Regions from separate parts of the Paenibacillus guangzhouensis genome, predicted to be linked through region 3. Evidence: riboswitches for the same ligand, from Rfam matches in the RefSeq annotation. Region 3 holds a riboswitch; each other region holds the start of a gene.
The links. Region 3 has a riboswitch for cyclic di-AMP ahead of GCU39_RS24105 (resuscitation-promoting factor). Riboswitches for the same ligand answer to the same signal wherever they lie in the genome.
Positions count from the first base shown of each region.

Region 1 (3,334 bases), 2.7 Mb from region 3:
CTTCCCCAACTACATGATATAAGAAGCTGATCTCTTGCACACCGATATCATATATGCTGATCGGCCTGGATAACACGGGATAATCTGACCATGCCCGAAGCATGTAGAACTGCCCCATTCGGCCCTCAAAATGTCCTTCAATTTTCATCAGGTATACGTCTTTTGCGATCTTCACATTGGATTTAACGGTATTCACATGCGCCCTCCTTTTAACAGGGTTTTGCCTTCTTATACTATGCCTTGCGGCGCTTGCCGAAGCTGTGACAATGTTCACATCGATGCGTTTGATTCGATTGGAAACATTCGCATAATTCACCATCGAAAAGGACATAACAAAGAGACGGATTCCGAATGTGCAAAACAGTGTATTGAAGGGAGGGGATTCGCTTTGCGTTCGTGTTGTATACTGTTCCTAGTCCTCATCATGCTCTGTAGCGGTTGTTCAAATTCTTCTGATCCGTCACCGCTACCGAAAGTGCTAGAGACATCCCCCGTAACACTCCATTCCAAAGGGGCTGAGACAGAGACCAAGCAGAAGTTGTCCGAACCGGATGCGACGAGACAGACGGTCTCGCATCGCAAGAAATCAGAGCGGACCAAATCCAATCGCCGATCTCGTGCAGAAGATAGTTACCGTGCCTTGTCATCACTGCGTCATAAATACCCTGCCATCTTCAAAAATAACGGTTCGTCCTATGCGAGACGTGTATCCTTAACGTTCGATGATGTGCCAGATGAGTTCACAGGTAAAGTGCTGGATGTACTCAAAGCCTATAACGTCAAAGCGACTTTTTTCGTGATGGGCTATCGTGCCGAGAAGCACCCCGATATCGTAAGACGGATGGTGCGGGAAGGCCATCTCGTCGGCAACCATACATACAATCACCCTTTGCTGACGAAGGTGTCCATGGTGAAATTCAAACGGCAAATCTTGCGAACGGACGCGATATTGCATCGAATCATTGGGTATCACCCCAAATTCATTCGCCCTCCATACGGTGAAATCAACGAGCAGCAAGTGCGATGGGCTGGAAGCCAAGGGTATATTATCGTGAATTGGGATGTCGATTCCCAAGATTGGCGAGGACTAAGTGCCCAGAGAGTCATGAGCAATATCCTAACGACTACACGGCCGGGTTCGATTATTCTGCAGCATGCAGGCGGGAATGTTGGAGGGGTCTTAAATGGGACGCTGGAAGCTCTGCCACGAGTCATTGAACGACTGAAAAATAAACGTTATCAATTCGTTACCTTGACAGATATGTTCCATGTCCGAAAGAGCAATTCATAAAACGAAGAACAAAAAAACGCTTCCTTCATCCTTATTCAAGGATGGGAAGCGTTTGTCGCTATTAAGAAAGTATAAATACTTTTACATTCTGAATACCGAACTTGCTCGCACTCGATTGTGTCGTATCGACGAAGATATCAATACGGTTCCCTTTGATACTGCCGCCAATGTCATTCGCTCGACCCACAAATCCGCCTGCTGGTAATCCGTTAAATGAGTAGCCTGTTACGAATACTTTCGTACCAAGCGGAATCATGTCCGGGTCAACCGCAATTGTACCGTGCTTCAATTGATTACCGAAATAATCTTTCCCTGCCCATGATCCATTTTCACTTGCTGCAGCTGTATAGGCTGTCGCTTTCACATTTATCGATTTCTTGTAGCTTGTAGGCTCGCCAGAAATATGGACCACATTATCTGATGATGCAAAGGCAGACACTGTTGCTTCCTTTTTCTTCGGCTCTGGTTTCTCTACCGGCTTCTCCTCATTCTTTGCTGTAGGCGCAGGTGCAGATTTTGCAACTGCTTTTGCTTCTGCTGCAAGCGGTTCGGATGCTGCTGCCGGTGCTGAGGCAACCTCAGCTTTTTGTTCTTTGGCTCCAGGAAAATCAATCTTTAATCCTTGATAGATATTGAGTGGATCGACGTTCGGATTCGCCTTCATGAGATCATTCATATCGATGTTATTCGCCTTTGCGATATTGAAGAAGGTATCTCCGTCTTTCGCGTAGTAAGGCGCTGCTGCAACAACAGTAATCGATTGAACAGCTAAGAATGCAGTTATCAACGTAATGGACAATTTCTTCAGATTAAAAATTTTCATAATTCCTCCTTTTCATACGCCTACGAGGTTAGTTGTCGGGTTTGGATTGAGGATACAACCCTACGCTTACGCGTTTCACCCCTAGCTGAATCGATTGTTGTGGATTTTGTTCTTCATCCATTCAGCTGTGAATCATCCCCCGCACTTCAGCAATCGAAGTTTCGGCTCAATCAATATATCACAATTTTGTAACCAGTGCGCAAGCAATTTTTGACAAATCGCTCAACCATGCGGTATATCAGCGTTTTTTGTGATTAATTTTTTGATACAATTACAACAAAAAGACCTATTCACCGAGTGCTGGACTCGATTCGAATAGGTCTTCCTCAGCTAAAAATAACGTTTAATTAACCGAAAAATGTGCTGTACAGTAGATACGCATTCAAGATAATGATTACGATCGTTACGAACCATGCCGTCCATTTCATCCATGGTTTGTTGACGAATTCCCCCATTTTGGCAGGGTCGCTTGTGAATTTCACGAGAGGTACGACAGCAAAGGATAGTTGAAGCGATAGAATGACTTGACTTAAGATAAGCAAATCGCTGACACCCTTCTCACCATACATGATGGTTACGATCACCGCTGGAATAATCGCGATCATCCGTGTAATTAATCTGCGCAGCCAAGGCTTAAGTCGTATATTCAGGAAGCCTTCCATGACGATCTGCCCCGCTAAGGTACCTGTTAATGTTGAGTTCTGTCCTGATGCTAAGAGCGCAACCCCAAAGACGATACTACCAAGCGTTGTGCCGAGCAGCGGCGTTAACATATGATAGGCATCTCCAATATCCGCAATACTCGTCATCCCCGCCTCATGGAACGTTGCGGCTGCGATAATAAGAATGGAAGCATTAATGAACAGTGCGAACAATAGTGCAATGGATGAATCCCATGTTGCATATTTAATCGCTTGACGTTTCCCCGCAGAATTCTCCTCGAAGCTCCGCGTCTGTACAATAGATGAGTGCAAATACAAGTTATGTGGCATCACAGTGGCCCCTAAAATCCCGATCCCGATATACAACATCGTTGGGTTCGTAATGATCTCTGCGCTCGGAATAAAGCCGCGTGCGATGCCGCCAAGGTCAGGTCTAGATAAGAAATACTCTACTGCGAAGCAACCGCCGATGGTCGCGATCAAGACGATAACCAATATCTCAATATATCGGAACCCTTTGTTCTGTAGGAACAGCACGATGAGAACGTCGACTGCCGT
Region 1 is NZ_CP045293.1:2,654,447-2,657,780, forward strand. It holds gene GCU39_RS11825 (dihydroorotate dehydrogenase electron transfer subunit) at 1-196, opposite strand, end outside; gene GCU39_RS11830 (polysaccharide deacetylase family protein) at 476-1,291, shown strand; gene GCU39_RS11835 (3D domain-containing protein) at 1,353-2,114, opposite strand; cyclic di-AMP (ydaO/yuaA leader) riboswitch at 2,117-2,291, opposite strand; gene GCU39_RS11840 (Nramp family divalent metal transporter) at 2,462-3,334, opposite strand, start outside.
Region 1: another riboswitch for cyclic di-AMP. It lies ahead of GCU39_RS11835 (3D domain-containing protein); the one in region 3 lies ahead of GCU39_RS24105 (resuscitation-promoting factor).

Region 2 (3,334 bases), 1.0 Mb from region 3:
AATGTCCCGATCGTCTCAGGCACCCATTTCTTGCGCACGAGTGAACCTGCGACGCCGAGCAAGGCCACAATTGAGACATAACGTCCGAGGAACATGACAATCCCAGTTGTGATATTCCAGAACGGCGTGTTATCCGCCAAGCCTTCGAAGCCCGAGCCGTTATTGGCTGCCGAGGAGGTATATTCATAGAGCACTTGCGAGATCCCGTGGAACCCAGGATTGGTAATCGCGCCGGATCCGAGATCCGTTAAAAACGCAATCGCCGTCGGTCCGAGAATGATGAGCGGATGCGCCAGAATCGCAATCGCGATGAGCTTCATCTCATGCGGTTCGATCTTGCGACCCAAGAACTCCGGCGTACGACCGACCATTAAGCCTGCCAAGAATACCGCAAGGATCGCATACATCAGCATGTTGACAAGCCCTACGCCGTCACCGCCGAACACCACGTTCAGCATCATCAGCGACATCGGTACGAGACCGCCAAGCGGCGTTAATGTATCATGCATATTGTTGACCGTCCCCGTCGTGGCCGAGGTTGTTACAGTTGTGAACAGAGCGGATTGCGCAATACCGAATCGCGCTTCCTTCCCTTCCATGCTGCCCTGCGACGTATCGGCGCCGATCGAATTCAAGACTGGATTGCCGTTGCTCTCCGAGACATAGACAAGACTTAGGAACGCTGCGAACAAAATGCCCATGACCGCGAACACGATCCAGCCCTGCTTCTGATTCCGAGCGAAGCGTCCGTACGTATACGTCAGCGATGCTGGGATACACCACATCATTAACATTTCGAGCACGTTCGTTAACGGGTTCGGATTCTCGAATGGATGCGAAGAGTTCGCTCCGAAAAATCCCCCGCCGTTCGTCCCTAGATGCTTAATCGATTCGAGCGAAGCGACTGGCCCGACCGCGATCTGCTGCGTCTCTCCTGCAATCGTATGAGCTTCCACCGTCGCATTCAGCGTCTGCGGCACTTGCAGTCCAACGAGCACCAGCGTCATCACGATCGCCATCGGAATCAGCAACCGGGTATGAGCCTTCACGAAGTCTGTGAAGAAGTTGCCAAGGCCTGTGCCCTTCTTCGTTAATCCGCGGATAAAGGCAATTGCCACCACAATTCCCGTCGCCGCCGAGGTGAACATCATCATCATGATGACGATCATTTGCGAGAAATACGATAGACCCGATTCCCCGCTGTAATGCTGTAAGTTCGTATTGGTCATAAAGCTGATAATCGTATTAAAAGATAACGTCGGCTCCATATTGTCGATCCCGTTCGGATTGAGCGGCAGCCAGCGCTGCACGAGTAAGACCCCAAATCCGATGAGCGTCAATACGAGGTTGGTTAGTAATAGACTAAGCGCGTATCGCTTCCACGACATGTCGCCTTTGTTCTTGAGCCCAATCAGCCAGTAGATGCCCTTCTCCACCGGTCCGAAAATCCGATCCGACCGATTCGGCTCATTCGAAAAAATATGATAGATATAAGTCCCGAGCGGCTTCACGATCAAGAGCAATAGCCCGATGACAATCACGATTTGCAATATATCCATAAGGACGTTCATGTTCATTCTCCCTTTTCAAGAATTCAGGTTTTCATGTTCTGTTCAGATGTTGTTCAAAAGTTGGCTTCTTAGGACCGAGAAGGTTGCGTGAACCCGAAGAAGGAGGAGCGGAGTTTAGGCGAAACCTAAATGAGCACCGGACTTCGAGGGTGAACGCAAGATTCGACGTCGAATTAACATCTTTGAAGCACCTCGTCATAAGGAGTTAACTTTTGAACTTCCTTATTTGGGCATAAAAAAAGAAGCCTGCGGGGGAGGTTATCCATCGCGGCTTCAATTAAGGACACGGCAAATCGCCATGCACCTGTGCATTGAATACGTTCAAGTTGCCTCTCTCGAGACGCTTACGAGGTTAGCTGTCGGATTCGGGCCTAGAGAGTCGCCCTACCTTAGCGCCGTACAAGACGGTGCCTTGGATTCACCCCATGGTCAGCTCTGCCGACCGTTGGTTCCCCCGCTCTTTGCTATAGCAAAGACTCAGCGATAAAGACATGTTCATTTCGAATTGCATGATCGAAGCTGCAGCGCCTTCGCTGCTACAGCCAGCATACATCTACACTTTCCTTCATCCTCTCTCATTCGCTTACGAGGTTAGCTGTCGGATTCGGATGGTGAGAGTCACCCTACCTCGGTACCGTTGTACCCAGGATTCACCCCACATGTACCCGCGCTCGCTCTCACACGAACAACAGGTTCATGACTTATTTGGTTCCCCCGCTCCTTGCTCATGCAAGGACTCAGCAATGTTCATGAATCGTATCATACTCCTCGCGTTGCAACTTGTAAAACCGAATAAATCGCGTAAATAGAATCTGAAAATACTGGAAATAACCATGAAAGCGTTATGAATGAGGTGAATCTCTCGAAATCTCCTATTTTCGCTCGTTAGATCACGTTCACGCATATTTCAGGATGAATACACACTGCTAGCTTAAAAGTTTGTCGTTTTTTTCCATACTCTGAATCTATCCAAATCAATCCAATTCCATGTATGCTAACTACCTGGATTCGATTGCTTCTGCAGCACACAAAAATCTCCCCTCGGCCAGTGGTCGCACACCGTTCACCGAGAGGAGATGCTCAGAAATTCCTTGTTCCTATTACTTCTGTTCCAGCGTTTTCAATACGACCAGCGACAAATCACTGATATCGATTTTTCCATCGCCGTTCAGATCCATCATGCGATTACCTTCTTCCAGCGATTTGCCTAATTGCTGGGCAACAAGCGTGACATCCTGTGCGTTCACTTGATGGTCTTGGTTCACGTCTTCTACATCGTACGCGAACTGTACGCCAAGCTTCACATCTGCAGGCAGCGTGTAAGACAGCTTTGTCAGATCTGCATTCTTGTCGGCAAATAGCGACTCCTTCGTAAGCACGATTTCCGCTGGATCTCCGAATTGCTTCGCCTTCAGCGTAATCTGTGCCACGTCCACGCTGCCGCCAAGCGCCCTTGCTCCCAATAGCGTAGCGATGATGTTGACCTTGCCGTGCGTCTGATCCTGGTTCCAGCCGAGATAGGCGTTGGAATCAGAACCGAAGCTGCTAGCCATCTGCACATCCACGACTTCGAAGAGTGCCGGATCGAATGCCAAGGATGCCTGCACGGCAGCCAAGTCGGTCACATCTTGCGCCTGCAAGGTAACCTTGAACGATTCCCCGACAGCGACTTGGCCATCAACCTTCAACTTCAAGCTGCCTGGCGATTGTCCCTCGAAGGTGACTTGATCATAGTAGCCGATCATCATGTTCCATGCCGACGA
Region 2 is NZ_CP045293.1:6,353,877-6,357,210, reverse strand. It holds gene kdpA (potassium-transporting ATPase subunit KdpA) at 1-1,559, opposite strand, end outside; cyclic di-AMP (ydaO/yuaA leader) riboswitch at 1,897-2,064, opposite strand; cyclic di-AMP (ydaO/yuaA leader) riboswitch at 2,137-2,324, opposite strand; gene GCU39_RS28525 (cohesin domain-containing protein) at 2,672-3,334, opposite strand, start outside.
Region 2: another riboswitch for cyclic di-AMP. It lies ahead of kdpA (potassium-transporting ATPase subunit KdpA); the one in region 3 lies ahead of GCU39_RS24105 (resuscitation-promoting factor).

Region 3 (3,334 bases):
AGAATAAAATACGTGAGCAATTCGTACATGCCGGGTTAAATCCTGCTTACGATCTGGAAATCGACTCGCCAACCGATTTATCGTACTCGATATATCGTTCCGGAGAGCATCCGATGGGCAAGCAGATTGTGCTCCTAGATCGCCGTGAACAGCTGCGGGAAATATCCGAAGTGTCCGAAATTGTACGTTCGATCAGCGGCATTCGCAAAGGCAAATTTCATCTATATTTTCCGGAAAATAAACTACGGGCCGTCGCCCATCTGTTAGATCGGGAAATTGCCAATTTATTCGATATGCATACGACATAATTCATGGGCAAAAGATATCAAATTAAGACATTCGAAGGAGATTATGGACTGATGTTATTCGACACACATACGCATTTAGACGCAGAACAATTCGACGAAGATCGGGAGGAAGTCATTGCAAGAGCGCTGGAGCAAGGCGTGACCAAGATGATCAACATCGGCTTCAACCGCGAGACGATCCCGACGACGATGGAATTGGCAGAGAAATACGATTTCATCTACGCGGCCGTCGGTTGGCACCCACAAGACGCAATTACGATGCAGCCAGGAGACCTGGAGTGGATCGAGCAACTATGCGCGCATGAGAAAGTCGTGGCGATTGGTGAGATCGGACTGGACTACTACTGGGATACCTCACCGAAGGATGTGCAGCACCATGTTTTTCGTGAACAAATTCGGCTAGCGAAACGCCTGAATATGCCGATTGTCATTCATAATCGTGATGCGCATGAGGATGTTGTTCGCATTCTGCGTGAAGAGCATGCAGAGGAATGCGGGGGCGTTATGCACTGCTTCTCGGGAAGTTGGGAAATTGCCAAACAATGCCTGGATTTGGGCTTCTATATCTCATTTGGAGGTCCAATTACATTCAAGAACGCAAGGGTCCCAAAAGAGGTGCTTGCGAACGTCCCGAATGACCGTTTTTTGATCGAGACGGACTCCCCATATTTGACTCCGCACCCCTACCGAGGGAAGCGAAATGAGACAGGTTATGTGCGTCTGGTTGCGGAGGCAGCGGCGGAAATAAAAGGGTTAAATTTGGAAGAAGTTGCTAAAATTACGATGAAAAATGCCCAAGCTTGTTTCCGCTTAGGATGAAAAACGGAGAAAATGAAAGAAGAAACTTAATAAACGGGTGAAATAGGTGCCTTTCATCTGAAAAATCGAAGAATATTACAAAATTTTAACCATTAATATGAAAAAATGAGTTTGGTGTCTTCTTTACAAGCATAGAGCATTCAGAGTATGATTCAAATCAGAGTTTGAATATTGTTCCATCCATTTTGTATCGCTGAGTCTCCAATATGGAGAGCGGGGGAACCGATATGGACCTTCTCAGGAGGGTTCGTAATTGATTTCTTAAAGGGGTGAATAGGGTGCTTCTCGCCATGAGCGGGATTGGATCCTTAGGGCGACTCTCACGTCCGAATCCGACAGCTAACCTCGTAAGCGTGCAGGGAGAGGTACCCTCGTGCGGCCATCAACTATTCGTTTCCAGCAGGAAGCCACGAAAGAGACCCTCTTTACGCTAGGCTTCTTTTCTTTTTGAATAAAGTTGATTAGGACGTCATACTGTTACAAGCAGGAGGTGAGGGACGTACCTGACAAAGGATGGTGTACAGATGATCACATGCAAGGTAGATGCGATTACCTGTGCAAAAATACAGTATATAGTCTTCGTCAATTTAGAATCATGCGTAACACCTGACGGCGGGACTATGAAGGAGGTCTAGACGTGGGCGTTTTTCAAACGGAGGAATCCCATGGTACACGATCATCCAGCATGTCTTTCGCATTGCGATGGATGCATGAAAACGTGCGTTTGATATCACTCGTGGCTCTTATGTCACTCGCGATGACTTTCATGTTAATGGTGGTGCTGAATGTTTACGCCAAGAAGAACATTTCTCTGGTGGTAGACGGACAACATATCCAGGTCGAAACGACAAACACAGTATTACAGCACCTACTGGATGAACAAGCTATACAAGTCGGCGCATACGACAAACTGTCGATGCCGCTCCAAGCAGAGCTTAAAGATGGCGACAGCGTAGAAATTTGGCGTGCGGTTCCCGTTCTTGTCACAGCAGATGGTCAGACAAAAAATTTGTTTACGACCGAAAAAACAGTCAAAGAAGTACTTGCAGCTGCGAATATAAAATTATCTGAAGACGATAAAATTACACCTGCGCTGAATACACCGATTTCGAACAAATTGGATATTAAGATTACACGCGTCAATACGAAATTGGTAAATCGCGAAGTATCGGTTCCTTTTGAATTCATCAAAAAGCCCGATGCAACGCTCTTACAAGGCAAACAAAAGCTGATTCAAGACGGTAAGTCTGGGCTTGTTGTTCAGAAGATCGAGAAAGTCTTCGAGGATGGCAAGTTGGTTTCGAGTAAAATGGTTGATAAGACCTATAAATCCAAGGCGACACACAAAATTGTTGCTTATGGAACGAAGAAACCTGAGGCTAAAGTCCGCACTCTGTCCGCTGGCGGACCGGGAGTGGCAGAAATCAAAGGCCTTGGTAAGCATGTGAAGTATGCAAAAGTGCTGAAAAATGTAACGTTAACCGCCTATTCTTCTGAGGAAGATGGCATTGGAACGCGGACGGCTTCAGGCACGACCGTAACCGAAGGGCGAACAATCGCTGTAGATAAGAACGTCATTCCGATCGGCTGGTGGGTATACATCGAAGGTGTCGGGTTTAGACGTGCGGAAGATACAGGCGGCGCTATTAAGGGCAATAAAATTGACGTGTATATTGAATCTCTGAAGGTGGCGAATAAATTCGGCCGCAAAAAGGGGCATACCGTCTATGTTATAGGACCGGTCAAACCGTCGGCGAGCTAATGAGGGTCGTAATTGTAGGCCATGCATCATTTGCCAATCGTGTATTAATCATATAGTATTATCGATAACAATATGCCATGATAAGAAGAGGGAAACCTCTTCTTTTTGTATTTTGCGGAAGGGAAGAAAGGAAGCGGATTGTACATGATTAAAGAAGTGATCGTGGTCGAAGGGAAAGACGATACCACGGCAATTCGGCGGGCCGTAGAGGCTGATACGATCGAGACCGGAGGATCCGCCATCAATAATGCGGTCTTGAAGCGCATTGCGCTAGCACAGGAACGCCGAGGCGTCATCATCCTGACGGATCCGGATCATGCCGGAGAACGAATCCGGAAGATCATATCGAATCGCGTACCTGGGTGCAAGCATGCCTTCTTGAAGGAAGCAGATGCGACCTATAAAGGGGATATCGGTGTCGAGAATGCATCGCCTGATGCGATTC
Region 3 is NZ_CP045293.1:5,348,404-5,351,737, reverse strand. It holds gene GCU39_RS24115 (HD domain-containing protein) at 1-308, shown strand, start outside; gene GCU39_RS24110 (TatD family hydrolase) at 360-1,127, shown strand; cyclic di-AMP (ydaO/yuaA leader) riboswitch at 1,309-1,495, shown strand; gene GCU39_RS24105 (resuscitation-promoting factor) at 1,765-2,889, shown strand; gene rnmV (ribonuclease M5) at 3,034-3,334, shown strand, end outside.

Region 4 (3,334 bases), 2.1 Mb from region 3:
GGATCCGAATGAAGTGACCTTAGGCGTTTTAGAGCATCGCCCCGATGTCGTTTTTTTGGATATCCAAATGCCTGAGATCGATGGATTAGAGCTGGGCATGCAGATACAGACCGTCGTCCCTGGTACGGAAATTGTTTTTGTCACTGGTTACGATCAGTATGCCGTGCGTGCATTCGAGCTTTATGCTGTGGATTACATCATGAAGCCGGTACAACTCGAGCGACTAAACCAAACGGTCATGCGCGTTATGGATAAAATGAATCTAAAAGGAACAAAGGAAACGCAGGATTTGAATACGCCTATGGTTTGCTGCTTCGAACAAATCCGCTTTCAGTTAAATGCCATGAAGACGCAGAACGTGAAGTGGCGGACGAGTAAGGCACAGGAATTATTCGCTTATCTGCTCCACCATCGCAAGCGGGTAGTCAGTCGGAACTTACTACTTGAATTGTTATGGCCAGACACGCCAGAGGATAAAGCGGTACAATATCTCTATACGGCGATTTACCATATACGCCAGACTTTAAAAAATTACAGGATGGATTCGATTTCCATCCGCATTGGTGAATTGGAGACAGGCTATCGGCTGGATATGGGGAATGCTCACGTTGATACGGAGTTATGGGAAAAAGATTTGAAGCAATTGGGTCGTCTTGATGCAGACACCGTCGATTCTCATGAACATGTGTTAAAGATGTATACTGGTGATTATCTTGGAAATTACGAGTACCTATGGGCGGAGCATGAACGGGAACGATTGCGAATGTTATGGCTGTACCAAATAAGAAGAGTAAGCGAATTTTATGAGCAACAAGGCTTAATGGATAAAGCCATTCGGTTGATTCAGGACGCTCAGCGGATAAAACCGGATGAGGAAGATTACTATTTCTTATTAATGAAGCTTAATCATGCGATTGATAATCAAGTGGGTGTAGAAGAACAATTTTTTCTACTGAAGACGAGAATGGAAAGTGATATGGAGCTCCCGATCAGTGAAGAAATTATCCGTTGGTATGAGCAGTGGTGTAATAACTTGATATGAACACAAGAGTGGAGTACTTCATGTGCTTCACTCTTTTTTTATTATGAATAACTATTTACAATTTTGTAATTGGTATTTTCGACTCATTATTGTTACTTGTCATTGTAATTTTATGATATTTCGTCAATGCTGAATAGGACAAAAGTCTACAGTATCAAGGTCTCATGTCACTTAGACATCTAGCATGTGACTCTGATCTAGTTATAGTAAGCTCTTACAAGATGATTTGACAAAATACCTGAAAATATAATACAGTATTAAAGGTTACAAAAAATTAATATTTGGCCGAATTTCTATTTAGAGAAAACGGGGGAACCAATTCTGGGTGAATTATTCTAATCTATTGAAGAATATAGGGAACCTTCTACCGAACCCTCAGCTAACTCCGTAGGCATCGAAGGGAGACATCATGAAGAAAGTCATTATTTCCATGTTAGGAGCGGCAATGTTGTTTACCGCTGGTACCACAAGTACATATGCTAGTTCGTCTAATCTTACAAATGAAGTGGATAAAGTTATTGGAACGCCATACCTCTGGGGAGGTACGACAAAATCTGGCTTTGATTGCTCGGGTTTCATTCAATATATTTTTGATAAGTTCAAGTTAGATTTACCACGTACTTCAAAAACGCAGGCAACAGAAGGTACAAAGGTAGATCAAGCAAATCTACGCGCAGGGGACTTGGTGTTTTTCAATACGGATGGACAAGGGATTTCTCATGTTGGTCTTTTCCTTGGCGACAATAAGTTTGCGCATTCATCAAGCAGTAAAGGTGTAACGATAAGTAGTCTGTCTGAATCCTATTATAAAAATCGGTATGTTACGGCTAGACGTGTTGTCAGTCAGCAAAGTTATCATAAAATGATGAGCTAATATTAGCAATTGCTTTTAAGGACAAGATCGTAAGTAAAATTACTTACCGACTTGTCCTTTTCTTATTGAATTAGGCGTCTGTACGATCATTTAGTTATGAACCTACATACAATACATAGCTCAAATTGATTCCCCTTCATAAGGAGTGAAATCACATGACATATATGCCACAGTCCCCACCCCCAAATTTCGTCCCACAAAAACCTGCTGTATCCTATATCGTAGACTGCGTTCATCAATACACATATGTATGGTTAATAAATGGGGAAAGCTTTTGGTTTTATCCGACACGTGTGGAATATGGTGAAGTTTCGGGCTATCGTTGGAATGGTGTGTTCTGGTCGTACTACGGTATGGATCCAAGATTTATCAGTGCAGTTTCATGTCCTCCAATTCCTACATTATACTAAAACACAAGAAAAAGGCTGCCTAGAGTTTGTTAGGCAGTCTTTTTTAATCTGGCGAGGATCAGGAACCGAATGATTCAGATCCGCTTTCCCTTCGCAACTCTTTTTCTATATGCAGCATGACTATTGGCTCTTTTATTACCATTACGGGATCTCGAACTCTTGTTTCTATTCTTATGTGAATTCACGTTCTGCACGAATGCTTTGGGCTGCATAAACGAGCTAAACAAATCAAATGTAGGGCGCATTTGCTTGTACAATCCATATGCTTGTTGAAATTGTCCCATGATGGACATCACACCGTCCATTCCACCGATATGCTCAAAAAAAGATTTGGAAGGAGGACTATTCATTGGTGGAGATTGCTCATCTGGGGAATAACCGTCGTCGTTGATCGTGAAGTTATTATCTGATCTCATCATTGCTCAACCTTTCATGAACTAATTTAACTAACACGAGTTACGATAGTATATTCTAACTACTTTCAAGAGGTATAGTCTCTTAAACCATAGACACCAAACTAAATATGCATAAACACCATCCATTTACAAATATTTAACAAAAGTTTTAAATAAAGCTAACATATATCTTCTATGATGGAGACATCCGTTTTGGTTCTGTGAGACTTATTTGTATTGTTGCCTGATTGTGTTGGATGTGATCATGACTTGCAGGGGGAGCGAACGATGAAACGTATAGCCATTGATATGGATGAAGTCATTGCAGACACGCTGACTACACATCTGGAGTGGTATAACCGGGATTATCAAGATGAACTGAAGGTGTCAGAACTTGAAGGTATGAACTTGGTTCAGGCTAGGCCTAATGCCAGACAGGCGATTGAAAGTTATTATGATCGGGAAGATTTCTTTCGCAATATTAAGGTGATGGCGCATAGCCAAGAAGTGCTTCGAGAGCTCTCGGAACATTACGAGATCTATATTACTACTGCAGCCATGGAAGTACCGGCCTCTTTCCAGGCCAAGTATGAGTGGCTGCTGGAGCATTTTG
Region 4 is NZ_CP045293.1:3,252,804-3,256,137, reverse strand. It holds gene GCU39_RS14645 (response regulator) at 1-1,042, shown strand, start outside; cyclic di-AMP (ydaO/yuaA leader) riboswitch at 1,316-1,451, shown strand; gene GCU39_RS14640 (C40 family peptidase) at 1,452-1,916, shown strand; gene GCU39_RS14630 (5' nucleotidase, NT5C type) at 3,010-3,334, shown strand, end outside.
Region 4: another riboswitch for cyclic di-AMP. It lies ahead of GCU39_RS14640 (C40 family peptidase); the one in region 3 lies ahead of GCU39_RS24105 (resuscitation-promoting factor).